Regions from separate parts of the Neorhizobium fuzhouense genome, predicted to be linked through region 2. Evidence: riboswitches for the same ligand, from Rfam matches in the RefSeq annotation. Region 2 holds a riboswitch; each other region holds the start of a gene.

Region 1 (6,747 bases), on a different contig from region 2:
GCCTGCAGGATGGCCGCGATCAGAAGAAGTGCGGCCGTTCCTGGTTTCATCGGGCGCCTCCGGCGCGGGCGGCGGGCCGGCGGGCATCCAGCGAGGCGACCTGCGCCTGACGGGCAAGCTGCGGGGCCAAGCTTTGCGGATGGCCGAACAGGAAGCCCTGAACCCAGCGGGCGCCGGCGGCATGCGCAATCAGAAGGTCCGCCTCACTCTCAACCGACCCGACCACGACCTCGTTGGCAACATGGCGGGCCAGTGAAATCAGATGGCCGAGCAGCTGCGGTGCATCCGAGCCGCGGGTGCGGATGCGTCCGGCATCGATCTTGATGACGTCGAAGCGCGTGTGGCGGGCATAGCCGATGGAGCTGAAACCGGTGCCGAAATCATCGAGCGCCACGCGGCAGCCGGCCTGCTGGATGTGCGAGACGAATTCCGCCACCGCTTCGAAACTGTAGGGACGCGCCGATTCCGAAATCTCGATGACCATGCGCTGGCCGACGCCGGCCTCGCGCACGAGACGGGGAAACACCAGCCGCCACCAGAGATCGACCGAGGCCGACAGCGCCGACATGTTGCAGCCCAGAACGACATCCGGGCGACGCACCAGCTCTTCGACCACCGACTGCGCAATGCGGCGATCAAATACCTGGGTGAGGCCGAGGCGTTCCAGCGCTGGCATGTAGACGCCGGGCATGACCACGCGGCCATCCTCATCCGACAGGCGCACGACGCATTCGCTGTAAAGAACCGACGCGGGCTCGGACGCACTGCAGACCGGCTGTTCGACCAGCGTGAAGCGGGCGTTGAACAGCGCCTCATAGGCCAGCGCCGCGGCGCTCATGTCGATGCGATAATCCTGCGCGCTGTTCTGCGAGGCGGTGTGGAGCCCTTGCGCGTCCGGCACGGTGTTGCGGCAGCTCAGCGCCACGACGATGCGGTTGTTGCCAACCGGGATCGGCAGGGCGGCTGCCGCACAAAGCGCCTCATCGACGCGCGACCAGACCGGCAGGCCATCCTCGAGCTGGAAGGGCGACGCCGCCACACCCCAGCTTTCAATGGTGAAGGGCACCTGCAGCGACCGCTCCAGCCGGCGGGCGACTTCCGCCAGGACGCGGCCGGCGACACCCTCGCCGAAATAGGTCGAAATATCTCCGAGATTATCGATCGTAATGCACATGGCAGCCGTGGCATTCATGACAGTGCTCCCCAGCTGATCATGTAGACGCGACCCGCAACGCCGCCGGCATAACAGGATGCGCCGCCGGTCTCGTTGAGAAATGGTTTGAAGACACCGTTGGAAGAAACAACGAAATCGAGACCATCCCGGACCGAAGAGCGAGCGGACGTGCAACCATCTGCTTCGCCATACCCCGGTTCACAGCCATCATAGCTGATTTCACCCTGCATGAAGGGAACCCTTTTTCCGACGGTGATTTGTACTAATAAGCCGTTAAAATTTTCAATGCTTTACGGGCATTCAACCGAGTGAAATCAGAAACTTATTTTTACTCGGCTTCTCATCTTATTGTCAATAGTAACACTTTTAGTTCGCAGAAGCATTTTGCGCGCCCTTTGCGAAGCGGTCAGCGATTAGGTTAAGCTCTTCAAGTCGAAAAACAAGGCTTTTCAATCTTGAATCGTCCTGCCCACGTAAAACCCTATGCCGTCTGCGAATTTATCCTTCCGGAGAGTCGCCACCCGATCGCGCCTCGCCTTCCGGATCCGTCGCCATTGATCCCGAGCCGTCTCACGACGGCTGAAGGAGGTTGTGCCGGATCCGCCGGCCGAAGCAGGCAAATCAATGCGAAAGGCCGTCTAGCGCACTGATCTGCAAATGAAAAGAAAATTCATTTATATTCGTAACTGCGAATAAATATGCCTGAAACGACTGTTCAAGCCACACATCCGGGGCAGACAATCCTCAATGCCGCAGATGGCGCACCGGACCGACATTCCCGCTGCTGCCCGCGCAAAAACACGCAATACGTGTATTTTTCAACCGCGTGAAGTCAAGCATTCGCCCCGAATGAGACGAGAAAAAGGCAAATTTGCTCCCAATTGGAAAATAAGCGGGCGACGTCAGAGAATAACTCCGGGACGCGCCAGTATTATAGATCGCGGAACGCGCCAAAATGAAACGGACGATCAACCACCAATGCCACCTGAGGACCGTCATGTGCCAAAATAGACAGGTATCTTTGGGTGAAATTCCCTCGCGCCCCATTCTGAGACGGTGAAACCGGCATCAGGCTGGCGCAGAAAATGGTGTGTCGCCGACGGCACCACACGACTGGAACCAGCCGCACATCCGGCGCTGGCCGATGCTCCAGGGAGCGCCGGACGTCAACGGCTGCGAAAAAGGACGAACACCAGCAGCGATCTTAACGCGCCCAGCCTCGCTACCCGCGTATCGCAAAATCCGCCGGGGCGACTTTACAAACGGATTTTGCGAATCCAATTGTAATGATATTACATAACGAACGACGACAGGATCTCTCGACCGCGGTCGCCTGCCTTGACGCGGTGCCATTGCCCGGCTTAACTGGCGGTTGATGGTTCCCCAAGCCGGTTCGCCGGAGAAGGGGATTAATAGGGAACACGGTGCGGAACCTCCATCAGGGTCCCAATGCCGTGGCTGCCCCCGCAACTGTAAGCGGATGCCAATCATCCTCGTGGTGCCGACCAGGCACCATGCCACTGCACGAAATTTTGTGCGGGAAGGCAGATGAGAGGCGCCAACCGTGAGCCAGGAGACCTGCCATCGCACTGAAGTCCAACGTCACGGGCGGGGATGCCCGGAACAGGAGCTGACATGACTATTTCTCGCTTTGCGAGCACCGGTTGTCGAACCCTCAAGCGCCCCAAACGCCTGACATCCGTCCATCAGGGCTGATTGCAGCTGAGATGCTTTTATCGCAGGGGCTGAAGGCCCCCCATAGCCACCAGGGTTCGACCACATGTTTATTCGTATGACGCACGCGTTGCGCCAGGCCTTTGCGGCCGGGCTGATTGTTGCCGGAGCAGTGCTTCCCGCTTCCGGTGCCTTTGCCGCAGAAACCACCTATCCGCTGACACTGCAGAATTGCGGACGCCAGATCACCTTTTCAAAGCCTCCGCAGCGGGCGGTGTCGCTTGGGCAGAGCACCACGGAAATTCTCTATCTGCTCGGGCTTTCCAAGCAGGTCGTCGGCACCGCCGTCTGGATCGGCCCGGTGCTCAAGGGCTACGAGGAGGCCAATGCTTCCGTGCCGCGGCTTGCCGATAACGATCCGAGCTTCGAAAGCGTCATCGCCACAAGGCCGGATATCGTGACCGTGCAGTTCCAGTGGCATGTCGGCCCGAAAGGTACCGTCGGCACGATTGCCCAGTTCGAGGATCTCGGGGTTCCGGTCTACACCTCGCCGTCCGATTGCATCGGCAAGGACAATTCCTCCGGCGGCGACGGCGTGCGGGCAGAGGCCTTCAGCATGGACCTGATCTACGAAGAGATCCGTGATCTTGCCCGGATCTTCAATGTTCAGGATCGTGGCGAGCAGGTGGTGGCCGATCTCATGGCGCGCGAAAAGGCCGCCCGCGCCAAGGTGGCCGGTGCAAAATCGACGCTGTCGGCCGTCTTCTGGTTTTCCAGCGCAACGCTTGCCGCAGATCCCTATGTGGCGGGCAGGAATGGCGCGCCCGGCTATATCATGAAGGCGCTCGGGATCACGAATGTCATCGACAGCGACGAGGAATGGCCAACCGTCGGCTGGGAAACGATCGCGCGCGCCAACCCCTCGATCATCGTGGCCGCCCGCATGGAGCGCCGCCGCTATCCGGCCGACGACAGTGCCGTCAAGGCCGCCTTCCTCCAGAAGGATCCGGTCGTCAGCCTGATGCCGGCGGTGAAGGCCGGCCATGTGGTGGAGATGGATGCGCAGACGATGAACCCGACCATTCGCACCATCGACGGCATCGAACAGTTGGCGGATGCGATTGAAAAGGCGGGCCTTTCGCGGTGAAGCACAGCCGCATCCGTCTGGCGGCGGGGGCAGCCCTTGGCGCCCTTGCCGCCCTTCTTCTGGCGCTCTGGTTCGGCGCAGCGATCGGCGAAACCGCCATTCCCTTCGATGTGGTGGCAAAAACCGCCGCCAACCGCCTGTTTGGCGCAGGATACCCTCTGGCGGCGATCGACGAAGGCATCGTCTGGAGCTACCGGCTGTCGCGCGTCGTCGTTGCGGCCTGCTGCGGGGCGGCGCTGTCGCTATCGGGCGTCGTGCTGCAGTCGCTCCTGCGCAATCCGCTGGCCGATCCTTACGTGCTCGGCATTTCCGCCGGCGCCTCCACCGGCGCGGTCTCGGTTGCGATCCTGGGCCTTGGCGGCGGCATGATCGGCCTGCCGCTGGGCGCCTTTGCCGGCGCCGTCATCGCCTTCGTGCTGGTGAGCCTGCTTGCCCTACGCGCCGGGCGCGGCTCGGCGGCAATCATTCTGGCCGGTGTTGCGGGCTCCCAGCTCTTTCATGCGCTCACCTCCTTTGTCGTCACGAAAGCCGCCAATGCCGAACAGGCGCGCGGCATCATGTTCTGGCTGCTCGGCAATCTGTCGGGCGTGCGCTGGCCGGATGTGACGCTGGCGCTGCCGGTGGCGCTCGTGGGCCTCGTCGTCTGCCTTGCCCAGGCGCGCGCGCTCGATGCCTTTGCCTTCGGCAAGGAATCGGCCGCCTCGCTCGGCATTCCCGTGCGGCGGGTCATGGTCATCCTCATTGCCACGACGGCCATGATGACCGCCGTCATGGTGTCGCTTGTCGGCTCCATCGGCTTTGTCGGCCTGGTCATTCCCCATGCGACGCGCATGCTGGTCGGTGTGCGCCACGGGGTTCTCCTGCCGGCCGCCGCCATTGTCGGCGCCATCTTCATGATTGCGGCGGATGTCCTGTCGCGTATTCTGGTCCCGGGACAGGTCCTGCCCATCGGCGTGGTGACCGCGCTCTTCGGTGCGCCCGCCTTTGCCCTGATCATGAGCCAGCGGAGGGCAAGTCTGTGAGGGTGGACGCCGACAACCTGTCGCTTGCAAGCAGCGGCCACATGCTGGTGCGCGACGTCTCCTTCACGGTCGCATCCGGCGAATTCTTCGGCATTATCGGGCCGAACGGATCGGGCAAGACGAGCCTTATCTCCATGCTCTGCGGGCTGCGCAAGCCGCGCACGGGCACCGTTTCGCTGGATGGAGAGCCGCTTGCCGGCCTTGCCCGGCGCGCGCTTGCCCGCCGTCTGGCTCTGGTGGAACAGCAGGCCGACACCTCCGAGCGCATGACGGCCCGCCAGGCGGTGGAGCTTGGCCGCACGCCCTATCTCGGGCTGTCTTCGCCCTGGTCAGGACTGGACGACGCCATCGTCGATGCGGCAATGGGAAATGTCGGCATGGCGCATCTTTCGGGGCGCCAGTGGCATACGCTGTCGGGCGGCGAGCGCCAGCGGCTGCATATTGCCCGGGCACTTGCCCAGTCGCCGAAAGTGCTGGTGCTGGACGAGCCGACGAACCATCTCGATATCGGCCACCAAATCGGCCTGCTCGATCTCGTGCGTCATCTGGATCTGACGGTGATCGCCGCCCTCCACGACCTCAACCATGCGGCCATGTTCTGCGACCGGATTGCCGTGATGAAGGCCGGCCGACTTGTCGCCCTTGGCCGTCCGGCGGAGGTGCTCACGACACGGCTCATCCGGGATGTGTTCGACGTGGAGGCAGTGGTGGAGGCCGCAGAGGGCGGCACCTGCTCGATCCGCTTTGCTCCGGCGCGGCGGATGGCGGCCGAATGAGGCGCTGATCCAGCCTCATCAAGCGCTCATCTCAAGGCCGGGGCAGGTGTCCCCTCCCCCGGCATGTTTGCAATGTTATCAGGCGGCCGGCTGCTTGGTCTTGCGCAGATAGGGCAGAACCGTATCGAAGGCGCCGAAGCGGGCAATCGCATCCTCGTTGGAAACGGCGGCCGTGATGATGACGTCCTCGCCCGGCTGCCAGTTGGCAGGCGTTGCCACCTGATGCTTGGCCGTCAGCTGGATGGAATCGATGGCGCGCAGGATCTCGTGGAAGTTGCGGCCGGTGGTCATCGGATAGGTAAGGATCAGCTTGATCTTCTTGTCCGGGCCGATGACATAGACGGAACGCACGGTGGCATTGTCGGCCGGCGTGCGGCCTTCCGAGCTTTCGCCCGCACCCGCCGGCAGCATGTCGTAAAGCTTGGCGACCTTCAGGTCCTTGTCGCCGATCAGCGGATATTCCACGTCATAGCCGGTTGCCGTGCGAATATCGTCCTTCCACTTGCCGTGGCTTTCGACCGGATCGACCGAAATGCCAATGATCTTGACGCCGCGCTTCTGGAACTCGCCTTCAAGGCCGGCCATGGTGCCAAGCTCGGTGGTGCAGACGGGCGTGAAATTCTTCGGATGCGAGAAGAGAACCGCCCAGCCATTGCCGATCCATTCGTGGAAATTGAGCGGGCCGACCGTGGTCTCGGCGGTGAAGTCCGGGGCGATGTCGTTGATGCGCAGAGACAAGGGAAATCCTCCATGAGCGTGAAAACAGGTTGCGCTCAAGATAGGCTGATTTTTACGGCAGACGAGAGAGTCTGTTGCGGCAAAACGTCCAAGCTTGCAAATCCATTCTCTTTTTGTCGATAAATCACCCGCCCCGCCGCAGCCTGTCACACGCACCCTGTCTCGGCCCCTGCCGATCTTGCGCCCGCAGACCTTTGACAATTAAAATACCTCTCC
Region 2 (6,747 bases):
CCCCCTTGACATCCACCCTAATCCGGCGCATCAATCCCGCCATGATGATCGTACACGCACCCATCGCTGCCATGTATTTTTGGGCCTACCGGTAACGGGCGGCTCGGACAGATCACAATGTCAACAAGCCGCCGTCAGGCGGCTTTGTTGTTTCAAGACGGCACCTGACGGCACGAATGAACCAGAGGATGCCGCACATGCCTGAAGATACCGAAATTTCGCTGATCCGCCCGCCCGTGGTCAATATCCGGGCTGCCAAGCCGCGTGACCTGCCGCAACTGAACGAGATGATTGCGCTTCTCGCAGCCCATCACGGCGATGCCGCCGCCATGACGCCGGAAACGCTGGAGCGCGACCTGTTCGGCGCCCATCCCTGGATCCAGGCTCTGGTGGCCGATACCGGTTCGGAGCTTATCGGCTATGCCATTCTCGTGCCGCTCTACCGCGCCCAGGAAGGCAAGCGCGGCATGGACCTGCACCATCTCTTCGTGCGCGACGGCCATCGCGGCCACGGCATCGGCCAGCATCTGGTCAACCGGGCGCGCGATTGTGCAAGGGCACTGGGCTGCGGCTACCTGTCGGTGAGCGCCGCCACCGGCAATTTCGCTGCCCACCGCTTCTACGAACAGATGGATTTCACCGCGCGCCCGGTGACGGGCATGCGCTTCCTGCAGGCGCTCGCCTGAACGTCGATACCCCCAGGAGGACGACATGACACGGATTGCGATTGCTCTGACGCCCGACTATGCGGATTGGGAAATCGGGCTGCTGACCGCCGTTGCCCGCAGCTTTCTCGGCACCGATATCCTCACCGCCTCGCCGGACGGTGCGCCGCTCACCTCGATGGGCGGCTTGCGGGTGACGCCCGACCTTGCCTATCGCGACCTGGCAGTGGGCGACTTCGACGCGCTGGTCATTCCGGGCGGCATGAGCTGGGAAAAGGGCACTGCCCCGGATCTTACCGACCTGGTCGCGGATTTTGCCCAGCGCAAGGCCGTCATCGGCGGCATCTGTGCCGCCGCAAGCGCGCTTGCCGGCACCGGCCTCCTCAATGACGTAGCCCATACCGGCAACGCGCTTTTATCCCACAAGGCCTATCCCGCCTACCGGGGCGAGGCGCTCTACCGCGACCAGCCGCAGGCCGTCAGCGACAAGGGCATCATCACCGCTCCCGGCACCTCCCCCTTCACCTTTGCCGTGGAAATCCTGAAAGCGCTCGATCTGTGGACGCCGGATGCGCAAGCGGAAATGGTGGGCTTTTCCGCCGAGCATCATCCGGGCTGATAGCCCGTCTCAGCCGGTCAGCACCCGGCAGGCCTTCGGTACACCATCGGAAACGTCACCCGCTATTGCGCGACGGATATCGCGACTATTGAGATGAAGGTTATGGCCGGGGGCCAAGCCGAGGCGCGTCACTTTTGACTTGGCGGCAGCTTCGAAATGTCGGCTTTCCCTGAAGAAAAATTCAAGGCAGGCCTGCCGGGAAAGACCTTCCGCTGGGGCTGACGGCAGAAGTGCCCTAAAGGCGAGCCGATGCACAAGGCAGAGACTGCCCTCTCCCGGCACGCCAAATTGCAGGGCGTCAAGATCGTCGCGCCAGATGGCGCGCCGATCCGGCTCGGTCTGGCTCACCGCGCCGCCTCGAAACGCTGCATCAGGAAGCCGCTCAGCGAACCGAGAAGCGCCCAGAACAAGAGGCTTGTGAGCGTTGCCGCCACGATGAACTGGCGTTCGAGCCCAAGCGGAGCAAGCGCATGCTCGCCATCTGGCGGCAGCGGTGCGCCGATGGCATGTGGTGCCGCGATGAGCGCGATGGCCGCGACCGCCGATACCGCATCGCGTCGAAACGCCAGCAGCGCGATGCCGAGTGCAGTAGCAAAGGCCGTCGACAGCCACCAGATCTGCCGCGCGCCAAGATCGCCGGCCGGAGATCCCGGCAGTTCCGGCGGAAGCCCCACCATGGGCGCCAGCATCACAGAGGCAAAACCGGCAAGGCCGAAGAATAGACCCGTGCGCCAGTCGATAGTTTTGGCAAGCCCGCTCTGGCTCGCAACCGCCAGCAGCCCCGAAAGCACCAGCGCATAGCCGATGGCCGTCAGGATATTGGCCGCGGCCGTATAGGACAGCCGTTCCAGACCGTCGGCGGGCGTCCAGCCTGCCCCGTGGTCTTGCCCCCCATGATCATGACCTTCCTGATCATGACCTTGTGCATGTTCATGCGCTGCCGTTCCGGCGGCATGGCTATGAGACGTGGAGTTTTCGGCAACAAGCGGGGCCTCTGCCGCCGGCGCGTGATCATGACCGACGGAAGCCGCACTTTCATAGGTTTCGGCAGACAGAATGAGCGGCGTGGTGCCGACCATCTGAATCAGCGAGACGGCAATACCGCTCACGATCCCCACCATCACGGCGGAGAATACAATGGATCTGAACATGGAGAAAAACCTTATCCCCGGCGGCACCGGCCTTGACCGCGCTCGGCCTCAACAGGCGCGATGCCCCGAAATCACAATGCAGGAATGGACTTCAAACCTCTTTAAAAGAGGCAGTGGAGCGCGCTAGTGGCAGGGAAAGGCATTGGCGTGGCGCGTATCGTGGGCGGCATTGTGAACAACCTCCGCGTGGGAGAAACCGACGAAGCCGACGATGAACAGGCCAAGCGCGACCGCAAAGACGGCCTGAAGCTGGGATGTGGATTTCGCCGAAGTCCCGGCGACGGATGTTTGGATCGACATGCAAAAACCCCTCGTTGCATATGCGTTGACGACAGATGCGGCGGCAGGTCTCCTGGCTCGCGGGTCACCGTTCAACGACCAGACCTTCCCGGTTTCCCAGTGGCCAGAACAGTCGATGAACTCACCGCTCACAGTTGCGGGGGCAGCCACGAATGAGGCACCGCTGACAATGCCCTATCGTATTCCCTTTTCATCCCGACGGATCTTTCATCCGGCAGGAACCGTCACACGCCCTTCTTGTCGCCTGCCACCGGGGGTCTGTCAATACGCGTCGCAACCCTCCGGCTTCTTCGCTTGTGCGCAGGTCCGCAGTTGCGCTGTTCAGCGCGCCGGAACCGCCTTCAGATAGGCCGCGATTGCCGCAAGATCGCTCTTGGGCAGGTGCGACAGGTTCTGCTGCACCTCGACCATCGAGCCGCCGGCGCTGTCGAAGTCGGGCGTGAAGCCGGTTTCCAGATAGTTGGCGATGTCACCCTCGCTCCAGCTGCCGATGGTCTGCGAGCCCGGCGTGATGTCGGGGATGCGTCCCTCGCCTTCCGGGTTGGGGCCGCCGGCCAGCCACTGGTCCGTCTGCAGCCCGCCCAGCGCATTGCGCGGCGTGTGGCATTCGCCGCAATGGCCGGGGCCTTCGACGAGATATTGCCCGCGCTTGACGATGTCGCTCGGGGCGTTCAGCGCCACCCGCGGTTCGGCACTGAAGAACAGCAGTTTCCAGCCGCCGAGCGTCACGCGCAGGCTGAACGGAAAGGAGAGATCATGCGGCGGCGCGACATTCGGGCTTGCCGGCAGCGTCTTCAGGTAACCGAAAAGGTCGTTGACGTCTTTTGGCGTCATGCGCGCATAGGAGCTGTAGGGGAAGGATGGATAAAGGTGCTCTCCCTCCGGACCGACGCCGCGCGTCATGGCATTGCCGAACTCCGCCAGCGTCCATGCGCCGATGCCGGCCTTTGGGTCGGGTGAAATATTGGGCACGTGGAAGGTGCCGAACGCCGTCGGCAGCGCCCGCCCGCCTGATAGCACCTTCTGCTCTTCGCCCTTGGCATCCTTTTGCGCATGACAGCTGACGCAGCCGCCCGCCCAGAACAGCGTTTCGCCATTGGCGACATCCGGCGCCCCAAGCCCTGCCCAGTGCTCGGCGGGATAAGGCTGCGGCCGCGTCAGCCCATAGGCGACGGCAGCACCTGCCACCACGACAATTGCGCCGGCCAATGCCAGCTTGGCTGTTATCGATGCCACGGCCGCACTCCGCTACCGAGAAAGATTTACTGTGAAAGGATTGGCAGACGGGCACCCCGCCGCGCAAGACGAAAATGCGCGGCGGCGATGGCAGGAGAGCCCTTACCGCTTCAGGCGATAGGCCTGGTGGCAGGTGCCGCAATCGGCGCCCAGCGTCTGCAGGGCCTGGCCGACGGAGGCCTGGTCGGTCGGCATGGAGGCGAGAACCGTATCGGCATCGGTGGAAAGCTTCATCGCCTTGGCCTTGAAGTCCGCCATGTTCTGCCAGATCGCCGGCGAGGCAGCCGTGTCCATGCCGGTTTCGGAGCCGGCCGGGAAATGGTTGGGAAAATCCTTGGCCGAAGCGCTGATTGTCGAGACGGCCGTCTTCACGGTTGCCGCATCATAAGGCTTCTGCCCCTTGGCGATGGCGCCCAGTTCGCCCATGGAACCGCCGATCTTCTTCATCAGCGCCTGACGCTCTGCCTGCGGCTCGCCGGCGGCAAAAGCCATGCCGGCGCCAAGACAGAGGGCCATCACGGCCGTGGAAACCCGCTTCAAATTCATGTCCATACTCCCTTGTGCGCAAGCCATAGTGTGGCGCGACGCTCTGACGACGGCGCCATGATTACACCGTATGCATTTGAGAGAAATGGCATTTCAGTGCTCACACAGAGATGTGAAGAGCTGCGACATCATGCATCAGGCTGGCCGGGCGGCAGGCCAGCACGTGGGTGCCCTGACGCCCGTAACCCTTGATTTCAAGCCGGTCGCCATACACGTCCACGAGCGCAAAGGCATTGCTCGCCTCGGTATCCACCATGCCGCAGAAATTGACGAACCAGCAGCCGCCGGCGCGGGCGATCCGGCCCGCATGATAGTGCCCGCAGAGATAGGCGATCACCTGCGGCGAGGCGGTGAGAAGATCGACCAGTTCGCCGCTGTCCCAGAGCGCATGGTCGCTTTCGGGATAAAGCGGAAAATGCCCCATGACGATCACCGGCTGGGACTTCTCCTCAGCCCGCTGAAGCTCGCGGCGGATCCAGGCAAACTGCCGGCGGGAAATCCCCGCATTCCAGTCCATGGCATTGATGGCGCCGCAGGCACGCAGCCGCGACAGCCGGGCCTTGGCTGCCGCATGCGCCTGCGGATCGGCAACGGTTGAAAACAGGCTTTCCTCGCAGCCGTCGATGACCAGGAAGCGGATGCCCGAGCGGGTAAAGGCATAGTACGGCGCCGGCATGCCGAGCTTTTCAAACACCTGCGGCAACCGGTCGGGTGCGACGAGAAAATCGTGATTGCCGGGCAGGAACAGGCATTCGTGGCGCGAGCGGCCATAGATTTCGAGCGGCGCGTCAAAACTTGCGAAATCGCGGTCGATGAGGTCGCCGAGCGTCATGACGAAGGAGAGATCCTCCCCCTCGAAGGTCGCGATCGCTTCGGCAAGCTTGCCGAGGCTGTTGCGAAAATGCCGGTCCAGACCCGTGTTCGGCTCCAGATCGGCATATTGCGGGTCGGCGATCACGCCGAAGCGAAGAAGCGGCTGATGTGACATGGCGTTGCAATAGCCGGGCGGCGTGACAGGGACATGACAGGCGGTCGGATGTGGGGGCGTTGCGCCGGTGGGCGGTGGCCTCCGCCAAGACGCAAAACGCCCGGCGGGAAAACCCGCCGGGCGTTTTGCATTCGACAGAAACGAGCGACTTACTTGGAAGCGGCTTCGTACATTTCCAGAACGTGGTCCCAGTTGATCAGGCTGTCGACGAAGGCTTCGAGGTACTTCGGACGGGCGTTGCGGTAGTCGATGTAGTAGGAATGTTCCCACACGTCGACGCCGAGGATCGGGGATGCGCCGTGGACCAGCGGGTTCTCGCCGTTCGGGGTCTTCGAGATGACGAGCTTGCCGTCCTTCACCGAAAGCCAGGCCCAGCCGGAGCCGAACTGCGTGGTGCCGGCGGCGATGAAATCGGCCTTGAACTTGTCGTAGCCGCCGAGATCGCTGTCGATGGCGGCCTGCAGCTTGCCGGGCAGCTTGTTGCCGCCGCCGTCCTTCTTCATCCACTTCCAGAAGTGGATGTGGTTGTAGTGCTGGGCGGCATTGTTGAAGAGGCCGGCATTGGTGCCAAACGACTTCTTCACGACTTCTTCGACCGACAGATCGCCATAGCCTGCTTCAGCGGCCAGCTTGTTGCCGTTGTCGACATAAGCCTTGTGGTGCTTGTCGTGGTGATATTCGAGCGTTTCCGCCGACATGTAGGGGGAAAGCGAATCGTAGGCATAGGGGAGTTCGGGAAGTTCAAAAGCCATGATCTTACTCCTTTTCGGCAAAACGGCGGTCTGAGTGGTGATCGGGAACATAGGTGTGCGCGTCCCAAGAGGCAACGGGCCACGGCGCAAAATTACCGGACGGAACTGTTCTTTAGAGAACGCTGCAACGGGCGTTCGGTTCACCCGGTGTCTGCCGATTTTCCTGGCGCCTGGACGCAAGGGTCGAAGGCGGCGGCCACCTTCGCTCCGTCTGCCGTCAGGCGATCAAGCCGCCGCGCGGGCCCAGTCCATGTACAGTTCCAGAGCCTTGCGGGCGAACGGCCCCTCCTGGAATTCCTGGTCGTCGAGCCGGTTGACCGGCACGATCTTGGAATAGTTGCCGGAGGTGAAGATCTCGTCGGCGGCCTTGAAATCCTCAACCGTCAGCGTGCATTCACGCACTTCGACGCCGGCGCTGCGCAAGAGGTTGATGATGCGCGAGCGGGTGATTCCGGCGAGGAAGGTGCCGTTGGCAATCGGCGTCATCACC
Region 3 (6,747 bases), on a different contig from region 2:
GCCATCTCAATGCCCGCTACAGCGCCTATGGCTGGGCGGCCGCCCGGTTCGACGATCTCATCAACCTGCCCGCCTCGCGCCTGACGGCGATGCTGTTTATCGCAGCCGCAGCCCTTCTGCCGGATGCTTCGGCGAAAGCGGCCTGGGCGGCGGTGCGGCGTGATGCGCGCCACCACAAATCGCCCAATGCCGGCTGGCCTGAGGCGGCGATGGCAGGGGCTTTGGGCCTTGCCCTGGCCGGCCCCCGCGTCTATGGCGGCGTCCTCGTCGAGGATCACGTGATGGGAGAGGGCGGACGGCGCGAGGCAACCAGTAGCGATATCCGCAATGCGCTGTCGCTGGCGCGCATCGCGGACCTGTTGCTGATCATCCTCTTCGGCCTGATCGCCGTTGCCCTTACCGTGCAAGGCTGATGAGGAGATCAAGATCGAGATGCCGCTCGAGATGGGCGGCAAGGCGATCGAGCACATCCTCGACACCCTGTTCGTAATCAAGCCGCGTTTCGGTGCCGCCAAGCCGCGTCAGCCATGACGAGCGCTGGCGGTCATCGGCAAACAGGCCGTGGACATAGGTGCCGCGGACCAGGCCATCGGCCGAGGAAGCCCCCTCCGGCACGCCGCCAATCAGGGCAAACGGGCGGGCGCGATCAGCTCCGCTTGTCTCGCCCACATGCATTTCATAGCCGGCAAAGGAGTGACCGTCCGCCGTCTTGCCCGAAACGGCAGTGAGATGCTTTTGCCCGGTGAGCCGGGTTTTCACGTCAAGAAGCCCGAGCCCCTGTTCGACGGCACCGGCCGGACCTTCGATGCCATCGGGATCAGCCACCGCTTTGCCCAGCATCTGATATCCGCCGCAGAGCCCGAGCACCGGCTTGCCCTGCCTTCGATGCGCGGCAATGTCCGTATCCAATCCCGCCTGCTTCAGCACCTGAAGATCGGCAATCGTCGCCTTGGAGCCAAGCAGCAGCACGAGATCGGCATCGGCCGGCAGCACTTCTCCGGGTCTTATCCGCACAAGCTCTACTTCCGGCTCGGCGTCCAGCGGATCGAGATCGTCGAAATTGGAAACATGCGGCAGGATCGGCACGGCAATGCGGAGTTTGGCGCCGGCCTTTGCGGCAGGTTTAGATTGAAGCGCCAGCGCATCCTCGGCCGGAAGCCTTATGGCTTCGGCAAAATGCGGCAGGAGGCCGATGGGCGCCCAGCCGGTAAAGCCCTCGATCATCGTCATGCCCTCGGCAAACAGCGCCGGATCGCCGCGAAATCGATTGACGATGAAGGCGCGGATCATCGCCGCATCATCGGGCTCCAGCACCAGTTTCGTGCCGGCAAGGCTTGCGATGACACCGCCGCGATCGATATCGCCGATCAGAACGACCGGCACATCTGCTGCCCGCGCAAAGCCCATATTGGCAATATCGTTGCGCCGCAGATTGACCTCCGAGGCGCTGCCGGCCCCTTCCACCAGAACCAGATCGGCTTGCTGCTTCAGGCGGGAAAAACTGTCGAGCACCCGCGGCATCAGGCCCGCCTTGATCTCCTGGTATTCGGCAGCCCTGGCATTGCCGACCACCTTTCCCTGCACCACCAGCTGGGCGCCGACTTCGCTCTGGGGTTTGAGCAGCACCGGGTTCATGTGGACCGACAAAGGCGCCCGCGCCGCCCGCGCCTGCAGCGCCTGCGCCCGGCCGATTTCACCGCCATCGGCCGTCACGGCAGCATTGTTCGACATGTTCTGCGGCTTGAACGGCAGGACGCGAAGCCCGCGCAGCGTAAAGGCGCGCGCAAGACCTGCCACCACCAGCGACTTGCCGACATCAGACCCGGTGCCCTGAAACATCAATGCCCTGGCAGGCGGCTTCTGCGTCATCAGAACTCGATCCCGGCCTGCGCCTTCACGCCGGCCTTGAAATGATGTTTCACCAGCGTCATTTCCGTTACCATGTCGGCCGCCTCGATCAGCGCCGGCTTGGCATTGCGGCCGGTGACGATGACATGCAGATCCGGCCGGCGCGCGACAAGATCCGCGATCACCCGTTCAAGATCGAGATAGTCGTAGCGCAGCGCGATGTTCAGCTCGTCGAGGATCAGCAAGCCGACATCCGGCTCGCCCATCATCTCCAGCGCCTTCTCCCAGGCCCGTTCGGCAGCAGCCACATCCCGCTTCAGATCCTGCGTGTCCCAGGTAAAGCCCTCGCCCATCGTGTGCCAGATCATCTGATCCCCAAATGCCTGCAGCGCCACACGCTCACCCGTATCCCAGGCGCCCTTGATGAACTGCACGACGGCGACCTTGCGGCCATGGCCGAGCATGCGCAGCGCAAGCCCGAAGGCGGCCGTCGATTTGCCCTTGCCCGGACCGGTATTGACGATCAGCAACCCCTTCTCGATCGTCTTTTCCGCCACTTCCGCATCCTGCACGGCCTTACGGTTTTCCATCTTGCGGCGGTGGCGCTCGGCCTCGTTTTCGTCGATTTCCTTCATCGGGCACTCCTCGCGCTTTCCTGGGGAGCGGGACTATAGTCGAACCGCGCCCCCCGGCAATGCCTTGCCTGCCGCCATTGACACACAAGCGGCTAAGCGCATAGTGACAGGGACAACGGTCTTTTCCCGGCAACGGGGAAAGCTAAGAGGGAACGTGGTGCGGCAGTTCTTGCCTAAACCACGGCTGCCCCCGCAACTGTAAGCGGGTAGTCCGGCGCATCAGGCCACTGAAGACATCTTCGGGAAGGCGGCGCACGGGCGACGATCCGCGAGCCAGGAGACCTGCCGTTGACGATGTGACGATCCAGCCGGGCGGGGTGCTCCGGCACGGATGATCTGTTGACGAGCATGCCGGATACGCCGCGCAGGCTTGCACCCCGTTACGGTTTGCACGCGCGGGGTTACCAGGTGGATTTATCGAGACAGACGGACGACAAGACAACCGAAGCGCCGGTGGCCAACGCTTGCCCCGTTGTCGTCTTCGTCTGCGAAACCTGCCGCAGCGCCACGCAGGACCCGATGGCGCCCCGCGAGGGTGCCGTTCTGGCGCAAAGCATCAGTGACCATCACGAGCCTGGTATCGAAGTGAAGAGCGTTGCCTGCCTTGCCAATTGCAAGCGGGGCTTGAGCGCCACGATCCAGAGCAGCAGTGGCTGGAGCTATGTGTTCGGCGATCTGACGACCGAAAGCGGAGACGATCTTCTCCTCGGCGCGCGCCTGCTTGCCGGTTCAGTCGATGGGCTGATGCCGTGGAAAGGGCGCCCCGACAGCCTGAAGCGCGGCATGATTGCCCGCATTCCCCCCTTTGCGCACCCGCAATCCCAGGACCAGAAGCCTTGAAGGACAAACACATGACCTCTTCCCTCGCCCGCATTCCCTGCACGGTTGTCACCGGCTTTCTCGGCGCCGGCAAGACGACGCTGCTGTCTCAGGCCCTGCAGAACATCAAGGGCAAGCGGCTTGCCATCATCGTCAACGAGTTCGGCGATGTCGGCATCGATGGCGAGATCCTGAAAAGCTGCGGCATCGAAAATTGCCCCGAAGACAATATCATCGAGCTGGCAAACGGCTGCATCTGCTGCACGGTGGCCGATGATTTCGTGCCGGCCATCGACCGCATTCTGGCGATGGAACCCAAGGTGGATCATATCCTCATCGAAACCTCCGGCCTTGCGCTGCCGAAGCCTCTAATCCAGGCTTTCCAGTGGCCGAGCGTGAAAAGCCGCGTGACCGTGGATGGCGTGATCGCCGTGGTGGACGGGCTGGCGCTGGCGGAAGGCCGCGTAGCCGACGACATGGAGGCGCTCGCCGCCCAGCGGGTGAGTGACGAGGCACTCGACCATGACGATCCTGTCGAGGAAGTGTTTGAAGACCAGATCGCCTGCGCCGATCTCGTCATCCTCACCAAGGCCGACCTTCTGTCGCCTGCCGATCTGGAAAAGGCCCGCGCCCATGTGAGCGCTCACCTGCCGCGCGCCGTGCATATCGTCAATTCCGAGAAGGGCGCGGTCGATCCGGCCGTCTTCATCGGCCTTGGCCTTGCCGTCGAGGACGACATCGAAAACCGCAAGACGCATCACGACGACGAACTCGACCACGAGCACGACGATTTCGACAGCTTCGTTCTCGACATTCCCGCCATTGCGGATGCCGAAAGCCTCAGCCAGCGCATTGCCGATGTGACGGCGGCCGAAAAGGTGCTGCGCATCAAGGGATATGTGGAAGTTGAGGGCAAGCCGATGCGGCTTCTGGTGCAGGCCGTCGGCCCGCGCGTGAACCATTATTTCGACCGCGCCTGGACGGTCGGCGAAGATCGCCGCTCGCGCCTCGTCGTTATCGGCGAAAAGGGCATTGATGCCGCCCGCATCGAAAAGATCCTGGCCGCCTGATGCACATCCTTGCCACCACATCCTCGTCGCTCGACGATCTGATCGAACCGGTCGATCTCAACCAGACGCCGGGCGATGTGGTGGTGCTGTCCTTTTCCGACAGCGACCTGAACGGCATGGCATCGGCCTGGGACCGGCTGTCGCGCAATGACCTTACCTTGCGCCTTGCTCCGCTTTCGGACCTGCGCCACCCGATGTCGGTCGATCTGTGGATCGACAAGGTGGCCCGCCACGCCCGTGTGCTGATGGTGCGCATTCTGGGCGGCTATGACCGCTGGCGCTACGGGGTGGAAGAACTGTCGCATCTGGCGCGCCGGATGAACATTCCCCTCATTCTGTTGCCCGGCGAATGCAGCGAGACCGACGACCGTCTGACCGCCGCCTCCACACTTTCCCCGGACGAGATTGCAGGCTTCCTTTCGTTTTTCCGCGAAGGCGGGCCGGACAATCTCGACCGGCTGGCCACAAGTCTTTTCGCCCTGGCGAATGGTCAACGGGATGTACGGCCAGTGGCCGAGGCCGTGCCAAGACTTGGCTTTTACCGGCCCGGCCACGGTGTCGTCTCCCTTCCAGAGGCACTGGAGGGTTTTGCGGGCAAAAAGGTCCTGCCGCTGCTGTTTTATCGCTCGATGCTGCTGTCGGGTGATGTCGCGCCCATCGATGCGCTCGCTGCGGCGCTTGCCGCACGCGGTTTTGCGCCACTGCCGGTGTTCGTGCCGGGCTTGAAGGACTTTGCAACCCTCTCCTTCCTCGAAAAGCAGTTCGCTGCCCTTCACCCGCCGGCCCTCATCACCACGACAGCCTTTGCGAGCCAGGCGGAACTGGCGGGCGAAACGCTGTTCGACCGGCTGGGCGTGCCGGTCTTTCAGGCCGTCATCGCCACGACAAAACGCGAAGCCTGGGAAACAAGCCGGCGCGGGCTTGGCCCCTCGGATCTTGCCATGCATGTCGTGCTGCCGGAACTCGATGGCCGCATCCTTGCCGGCACCCTGTCGTTCAAGGCGGAACGCAGCGGCGATAAGGCCTATGGTTTTGCAGGCTTTGCCAATCGGCCCGAACCAAACCGGGTGGAGGCGGTGGCAGACCGGATCGCCCGGCATCTGGCACTCCAGGAAACGCCCCGTGCCGAGCGCCGGATCACCATCCTGATGCCGGATTATCCCGGCGCTGCCGGCCGCACCGGCTATGCCGTCGGCCTCGATGTGCCCGAAAGCGTGCGGCAGATTCTTGTTCAGTTAGCCGAGCAAGGATATGGCGTCACCGGTATTCCGGACACGGCAAAGGCGCTGATGGACCGGGTCCTGACAGGCGCGCACCATTTTGCCGGCGCCGAGTATGCAGACTATCTCGCCCGCCTGCCGGAAGGTGCCCAAAATGCCGTTGCCACCACCTGGGGTGAGCCACAGGCGGATGAGGCGTTTGGCCCGAACGGTTTTTCCTTCCGCGCCGCCCGTTTCGGCAATGTCACGGTGGCGCTTGCGCCGGATCGTGGCCGGGAAGCCGACCGGCGCACCGATTACCATGATCCCGCCCGTCCGCCCCGTCACGCGCTGATGGCCTTTGGCGCATGGATGCAGCGGGAATGCCATGCCATCCTGCATATGGGCGCCCATGGCACGCTGGAATGGCTGCCCGGCAAGACCGTGGCGCTGACGGAAAGCTGCTTTCCCGAGCTCCTCACGGGCCAGTTGCCGGTGATCTATCCCTTCATCGTCTCCAATCCAGGCGAAGCCGCCATTGCAAAGCGGCGCATTGCCGCCGTCACGCTTGGCCATCTGCCGCCGATGCTCACCGAGGCTGGACTGTCGGAGGCGCAGCAGAGGCTGGAGCTTCTGGTCGATGAATATGCGCAGGCCGACGGGCTCGACCGCCGCCGCCGCGACCGGCTGGCAAAGCTGATCCTCGAAGCGGCGAAGGAATCGGGCCTGGCCGGCGAAGCAGGCGTGTCCGAGGTCGACGATCCCGATACGGCGCTGTCGCGCATCGACGCCTTTCTCTGCGATCTGAAGGATTTTGCCATCAAGGATGGCCAGCATGTCTTCGGCCACAGCGATGACCGGGAGACAGACCCTGCGCGGCTCGAAAGTGCCCGATGCGAACGCGAGAGCCTGATCGCCGCGCTGGATGGTCGCCACATTCGCCCCGGCCCTTCCGGCGCGCCGGCGCGGGGACGCCGCGACGTGCTGCCGACCGGCCGCAATCTCTACGCCTCCGACCCGCGCACCATGCCGACGCCGACGGCCTTCGAGCTTGGCCGGCTTGCCGCCGACGAGGTGATCCGCCGCTACATGCAGGACCATGGCGACTGGCCGAAAAATATCATCATCGATCTCTGGGGCAGCGCCACGCTTCGAAGTGGCGGCGAAGAGGTGGCG

The links. A riboswitch is a leader RNA that binds a small molecule or an ion and turns the genes downstream of it on or off. The one in region 2 is predicted to bind cobalamin.
Region 1: linked by a shared signal. The riboswitch ahead of ACEXP3_RS15815 (ABC transporter substrate-binding protein) and the one ahead of ACEXP3_RS02080 (CbtB domain-containing protein) in region 2 are both predicted to bind cobalamin.
Region 3: linked by a shared signal. The riboswitch ahead of ACEXP3_RS10680 (DUF1636 family protein) and the one ahead of ACEXP3_RS02080 (CbtB domain-containing protein) in region 2 are both predicted to bind cobalamin.

The regions. Positions count from the first base shown of each region.
Region 1 covers NZ_JBHFFP010000008.1:188,726-195,472, reverse strand. Annotated here, with positions in the region: gene ACEXP3_RS15830 (hypothetical protein) at 1-50, opposite strand, end outside; gene ACEXP3_RS15825 (EAL domain-containing protein) at 47-1,192, opposite strand; gene ACEXP3_RS15820 (hypothetical protein) at 1,189-1,404, opposite strand; cobalamin riboswitch at 2,534-2,774, shown strand; gene ACEXP3_RS15815 (ABC transporter substrate-binding protein) at 2,955-3,995, shown strand; gene ACEXP3_RS15810 (FecCD family ABC transporter permease) at 3,992-5,017, shown strand; gene ACEXP3_RS15805 (ABC transporter ATP-binding protein) at 5,059-5,793, shown strand; gene ACEXP3_RS15800 (peroxiredoxin) at 5,872-6,531, opposite strand.
Region 2 covers NZ_JBHFFP010000001.1:405,151-411,897, forward strand. Annotated here, with positions in the region: gene ACEXP3_RS02060 (GNAT family N-acetyltransferase) at 198-686, shown strand; gene ACEXP3_RS02065 (type 1 glutamine amidotransferase family protein) at 712-1,284, shown strand; gene ACEXP3_RS02070 (hypothetical protein) at 1,294-1,632, opposite strand; gene ACEXP3_RS02075 (CbtA family protein) at 1,629-2,435, opposite strand; gene ACEXP3_RS02080 (CbtB domain-containing protein) at 2,559-2,735, opposite strand; cobalamin riboswitch at 2,761-2,976, opposite strand; gene ACEXP3_RS02085 (c-type cytochrome) at 3,057-3,926, opposite strand; gene ACEXP3_RS02090 (c-type cytochrome) at 4,074-4,517, opposite strand; gene ACEXP3_RS02095 (metallophosphoesterase) at 4,618-5,505, opposite strand; gene ACEXP3_RS02100 (superoxide dismutase) at 5,655-6,257, opposite strand; gene ACEXP3_RS02105 (branched-chain amino acid aminotransferase) at 6,483-6,747, opposite strand, start outside.
Region 3 covers NZ_JBHFFP010000005.1:59,761-66,507, reverse strand. Annotated here, with positions in the region: gene cbiB (adenosylcobinamide-phosphate synthase CbiB) at 1-413, shown strand, start outside; gene ACEXP3_RS10690 (cobyric acid synthase) at 397-1,869, opposite strand; gene cobO (cob(I)yrinic acid a,c-diamide adenosyltransferase) at 1,869-2,483, opposite strand; cobalamin riboswitch at 2,583-2,787, shown strand; gene ACEXP3_RS10680 (DUF1636 family protein) at 2,892-3,323, shown strand; gene cobW (cobalamin biosynthesis protein CobW) at 3,335-4,372, shown strand; gene cobN (cobaltochelatase subunit CobN) at 4,372-6,747, shown strand, end outside.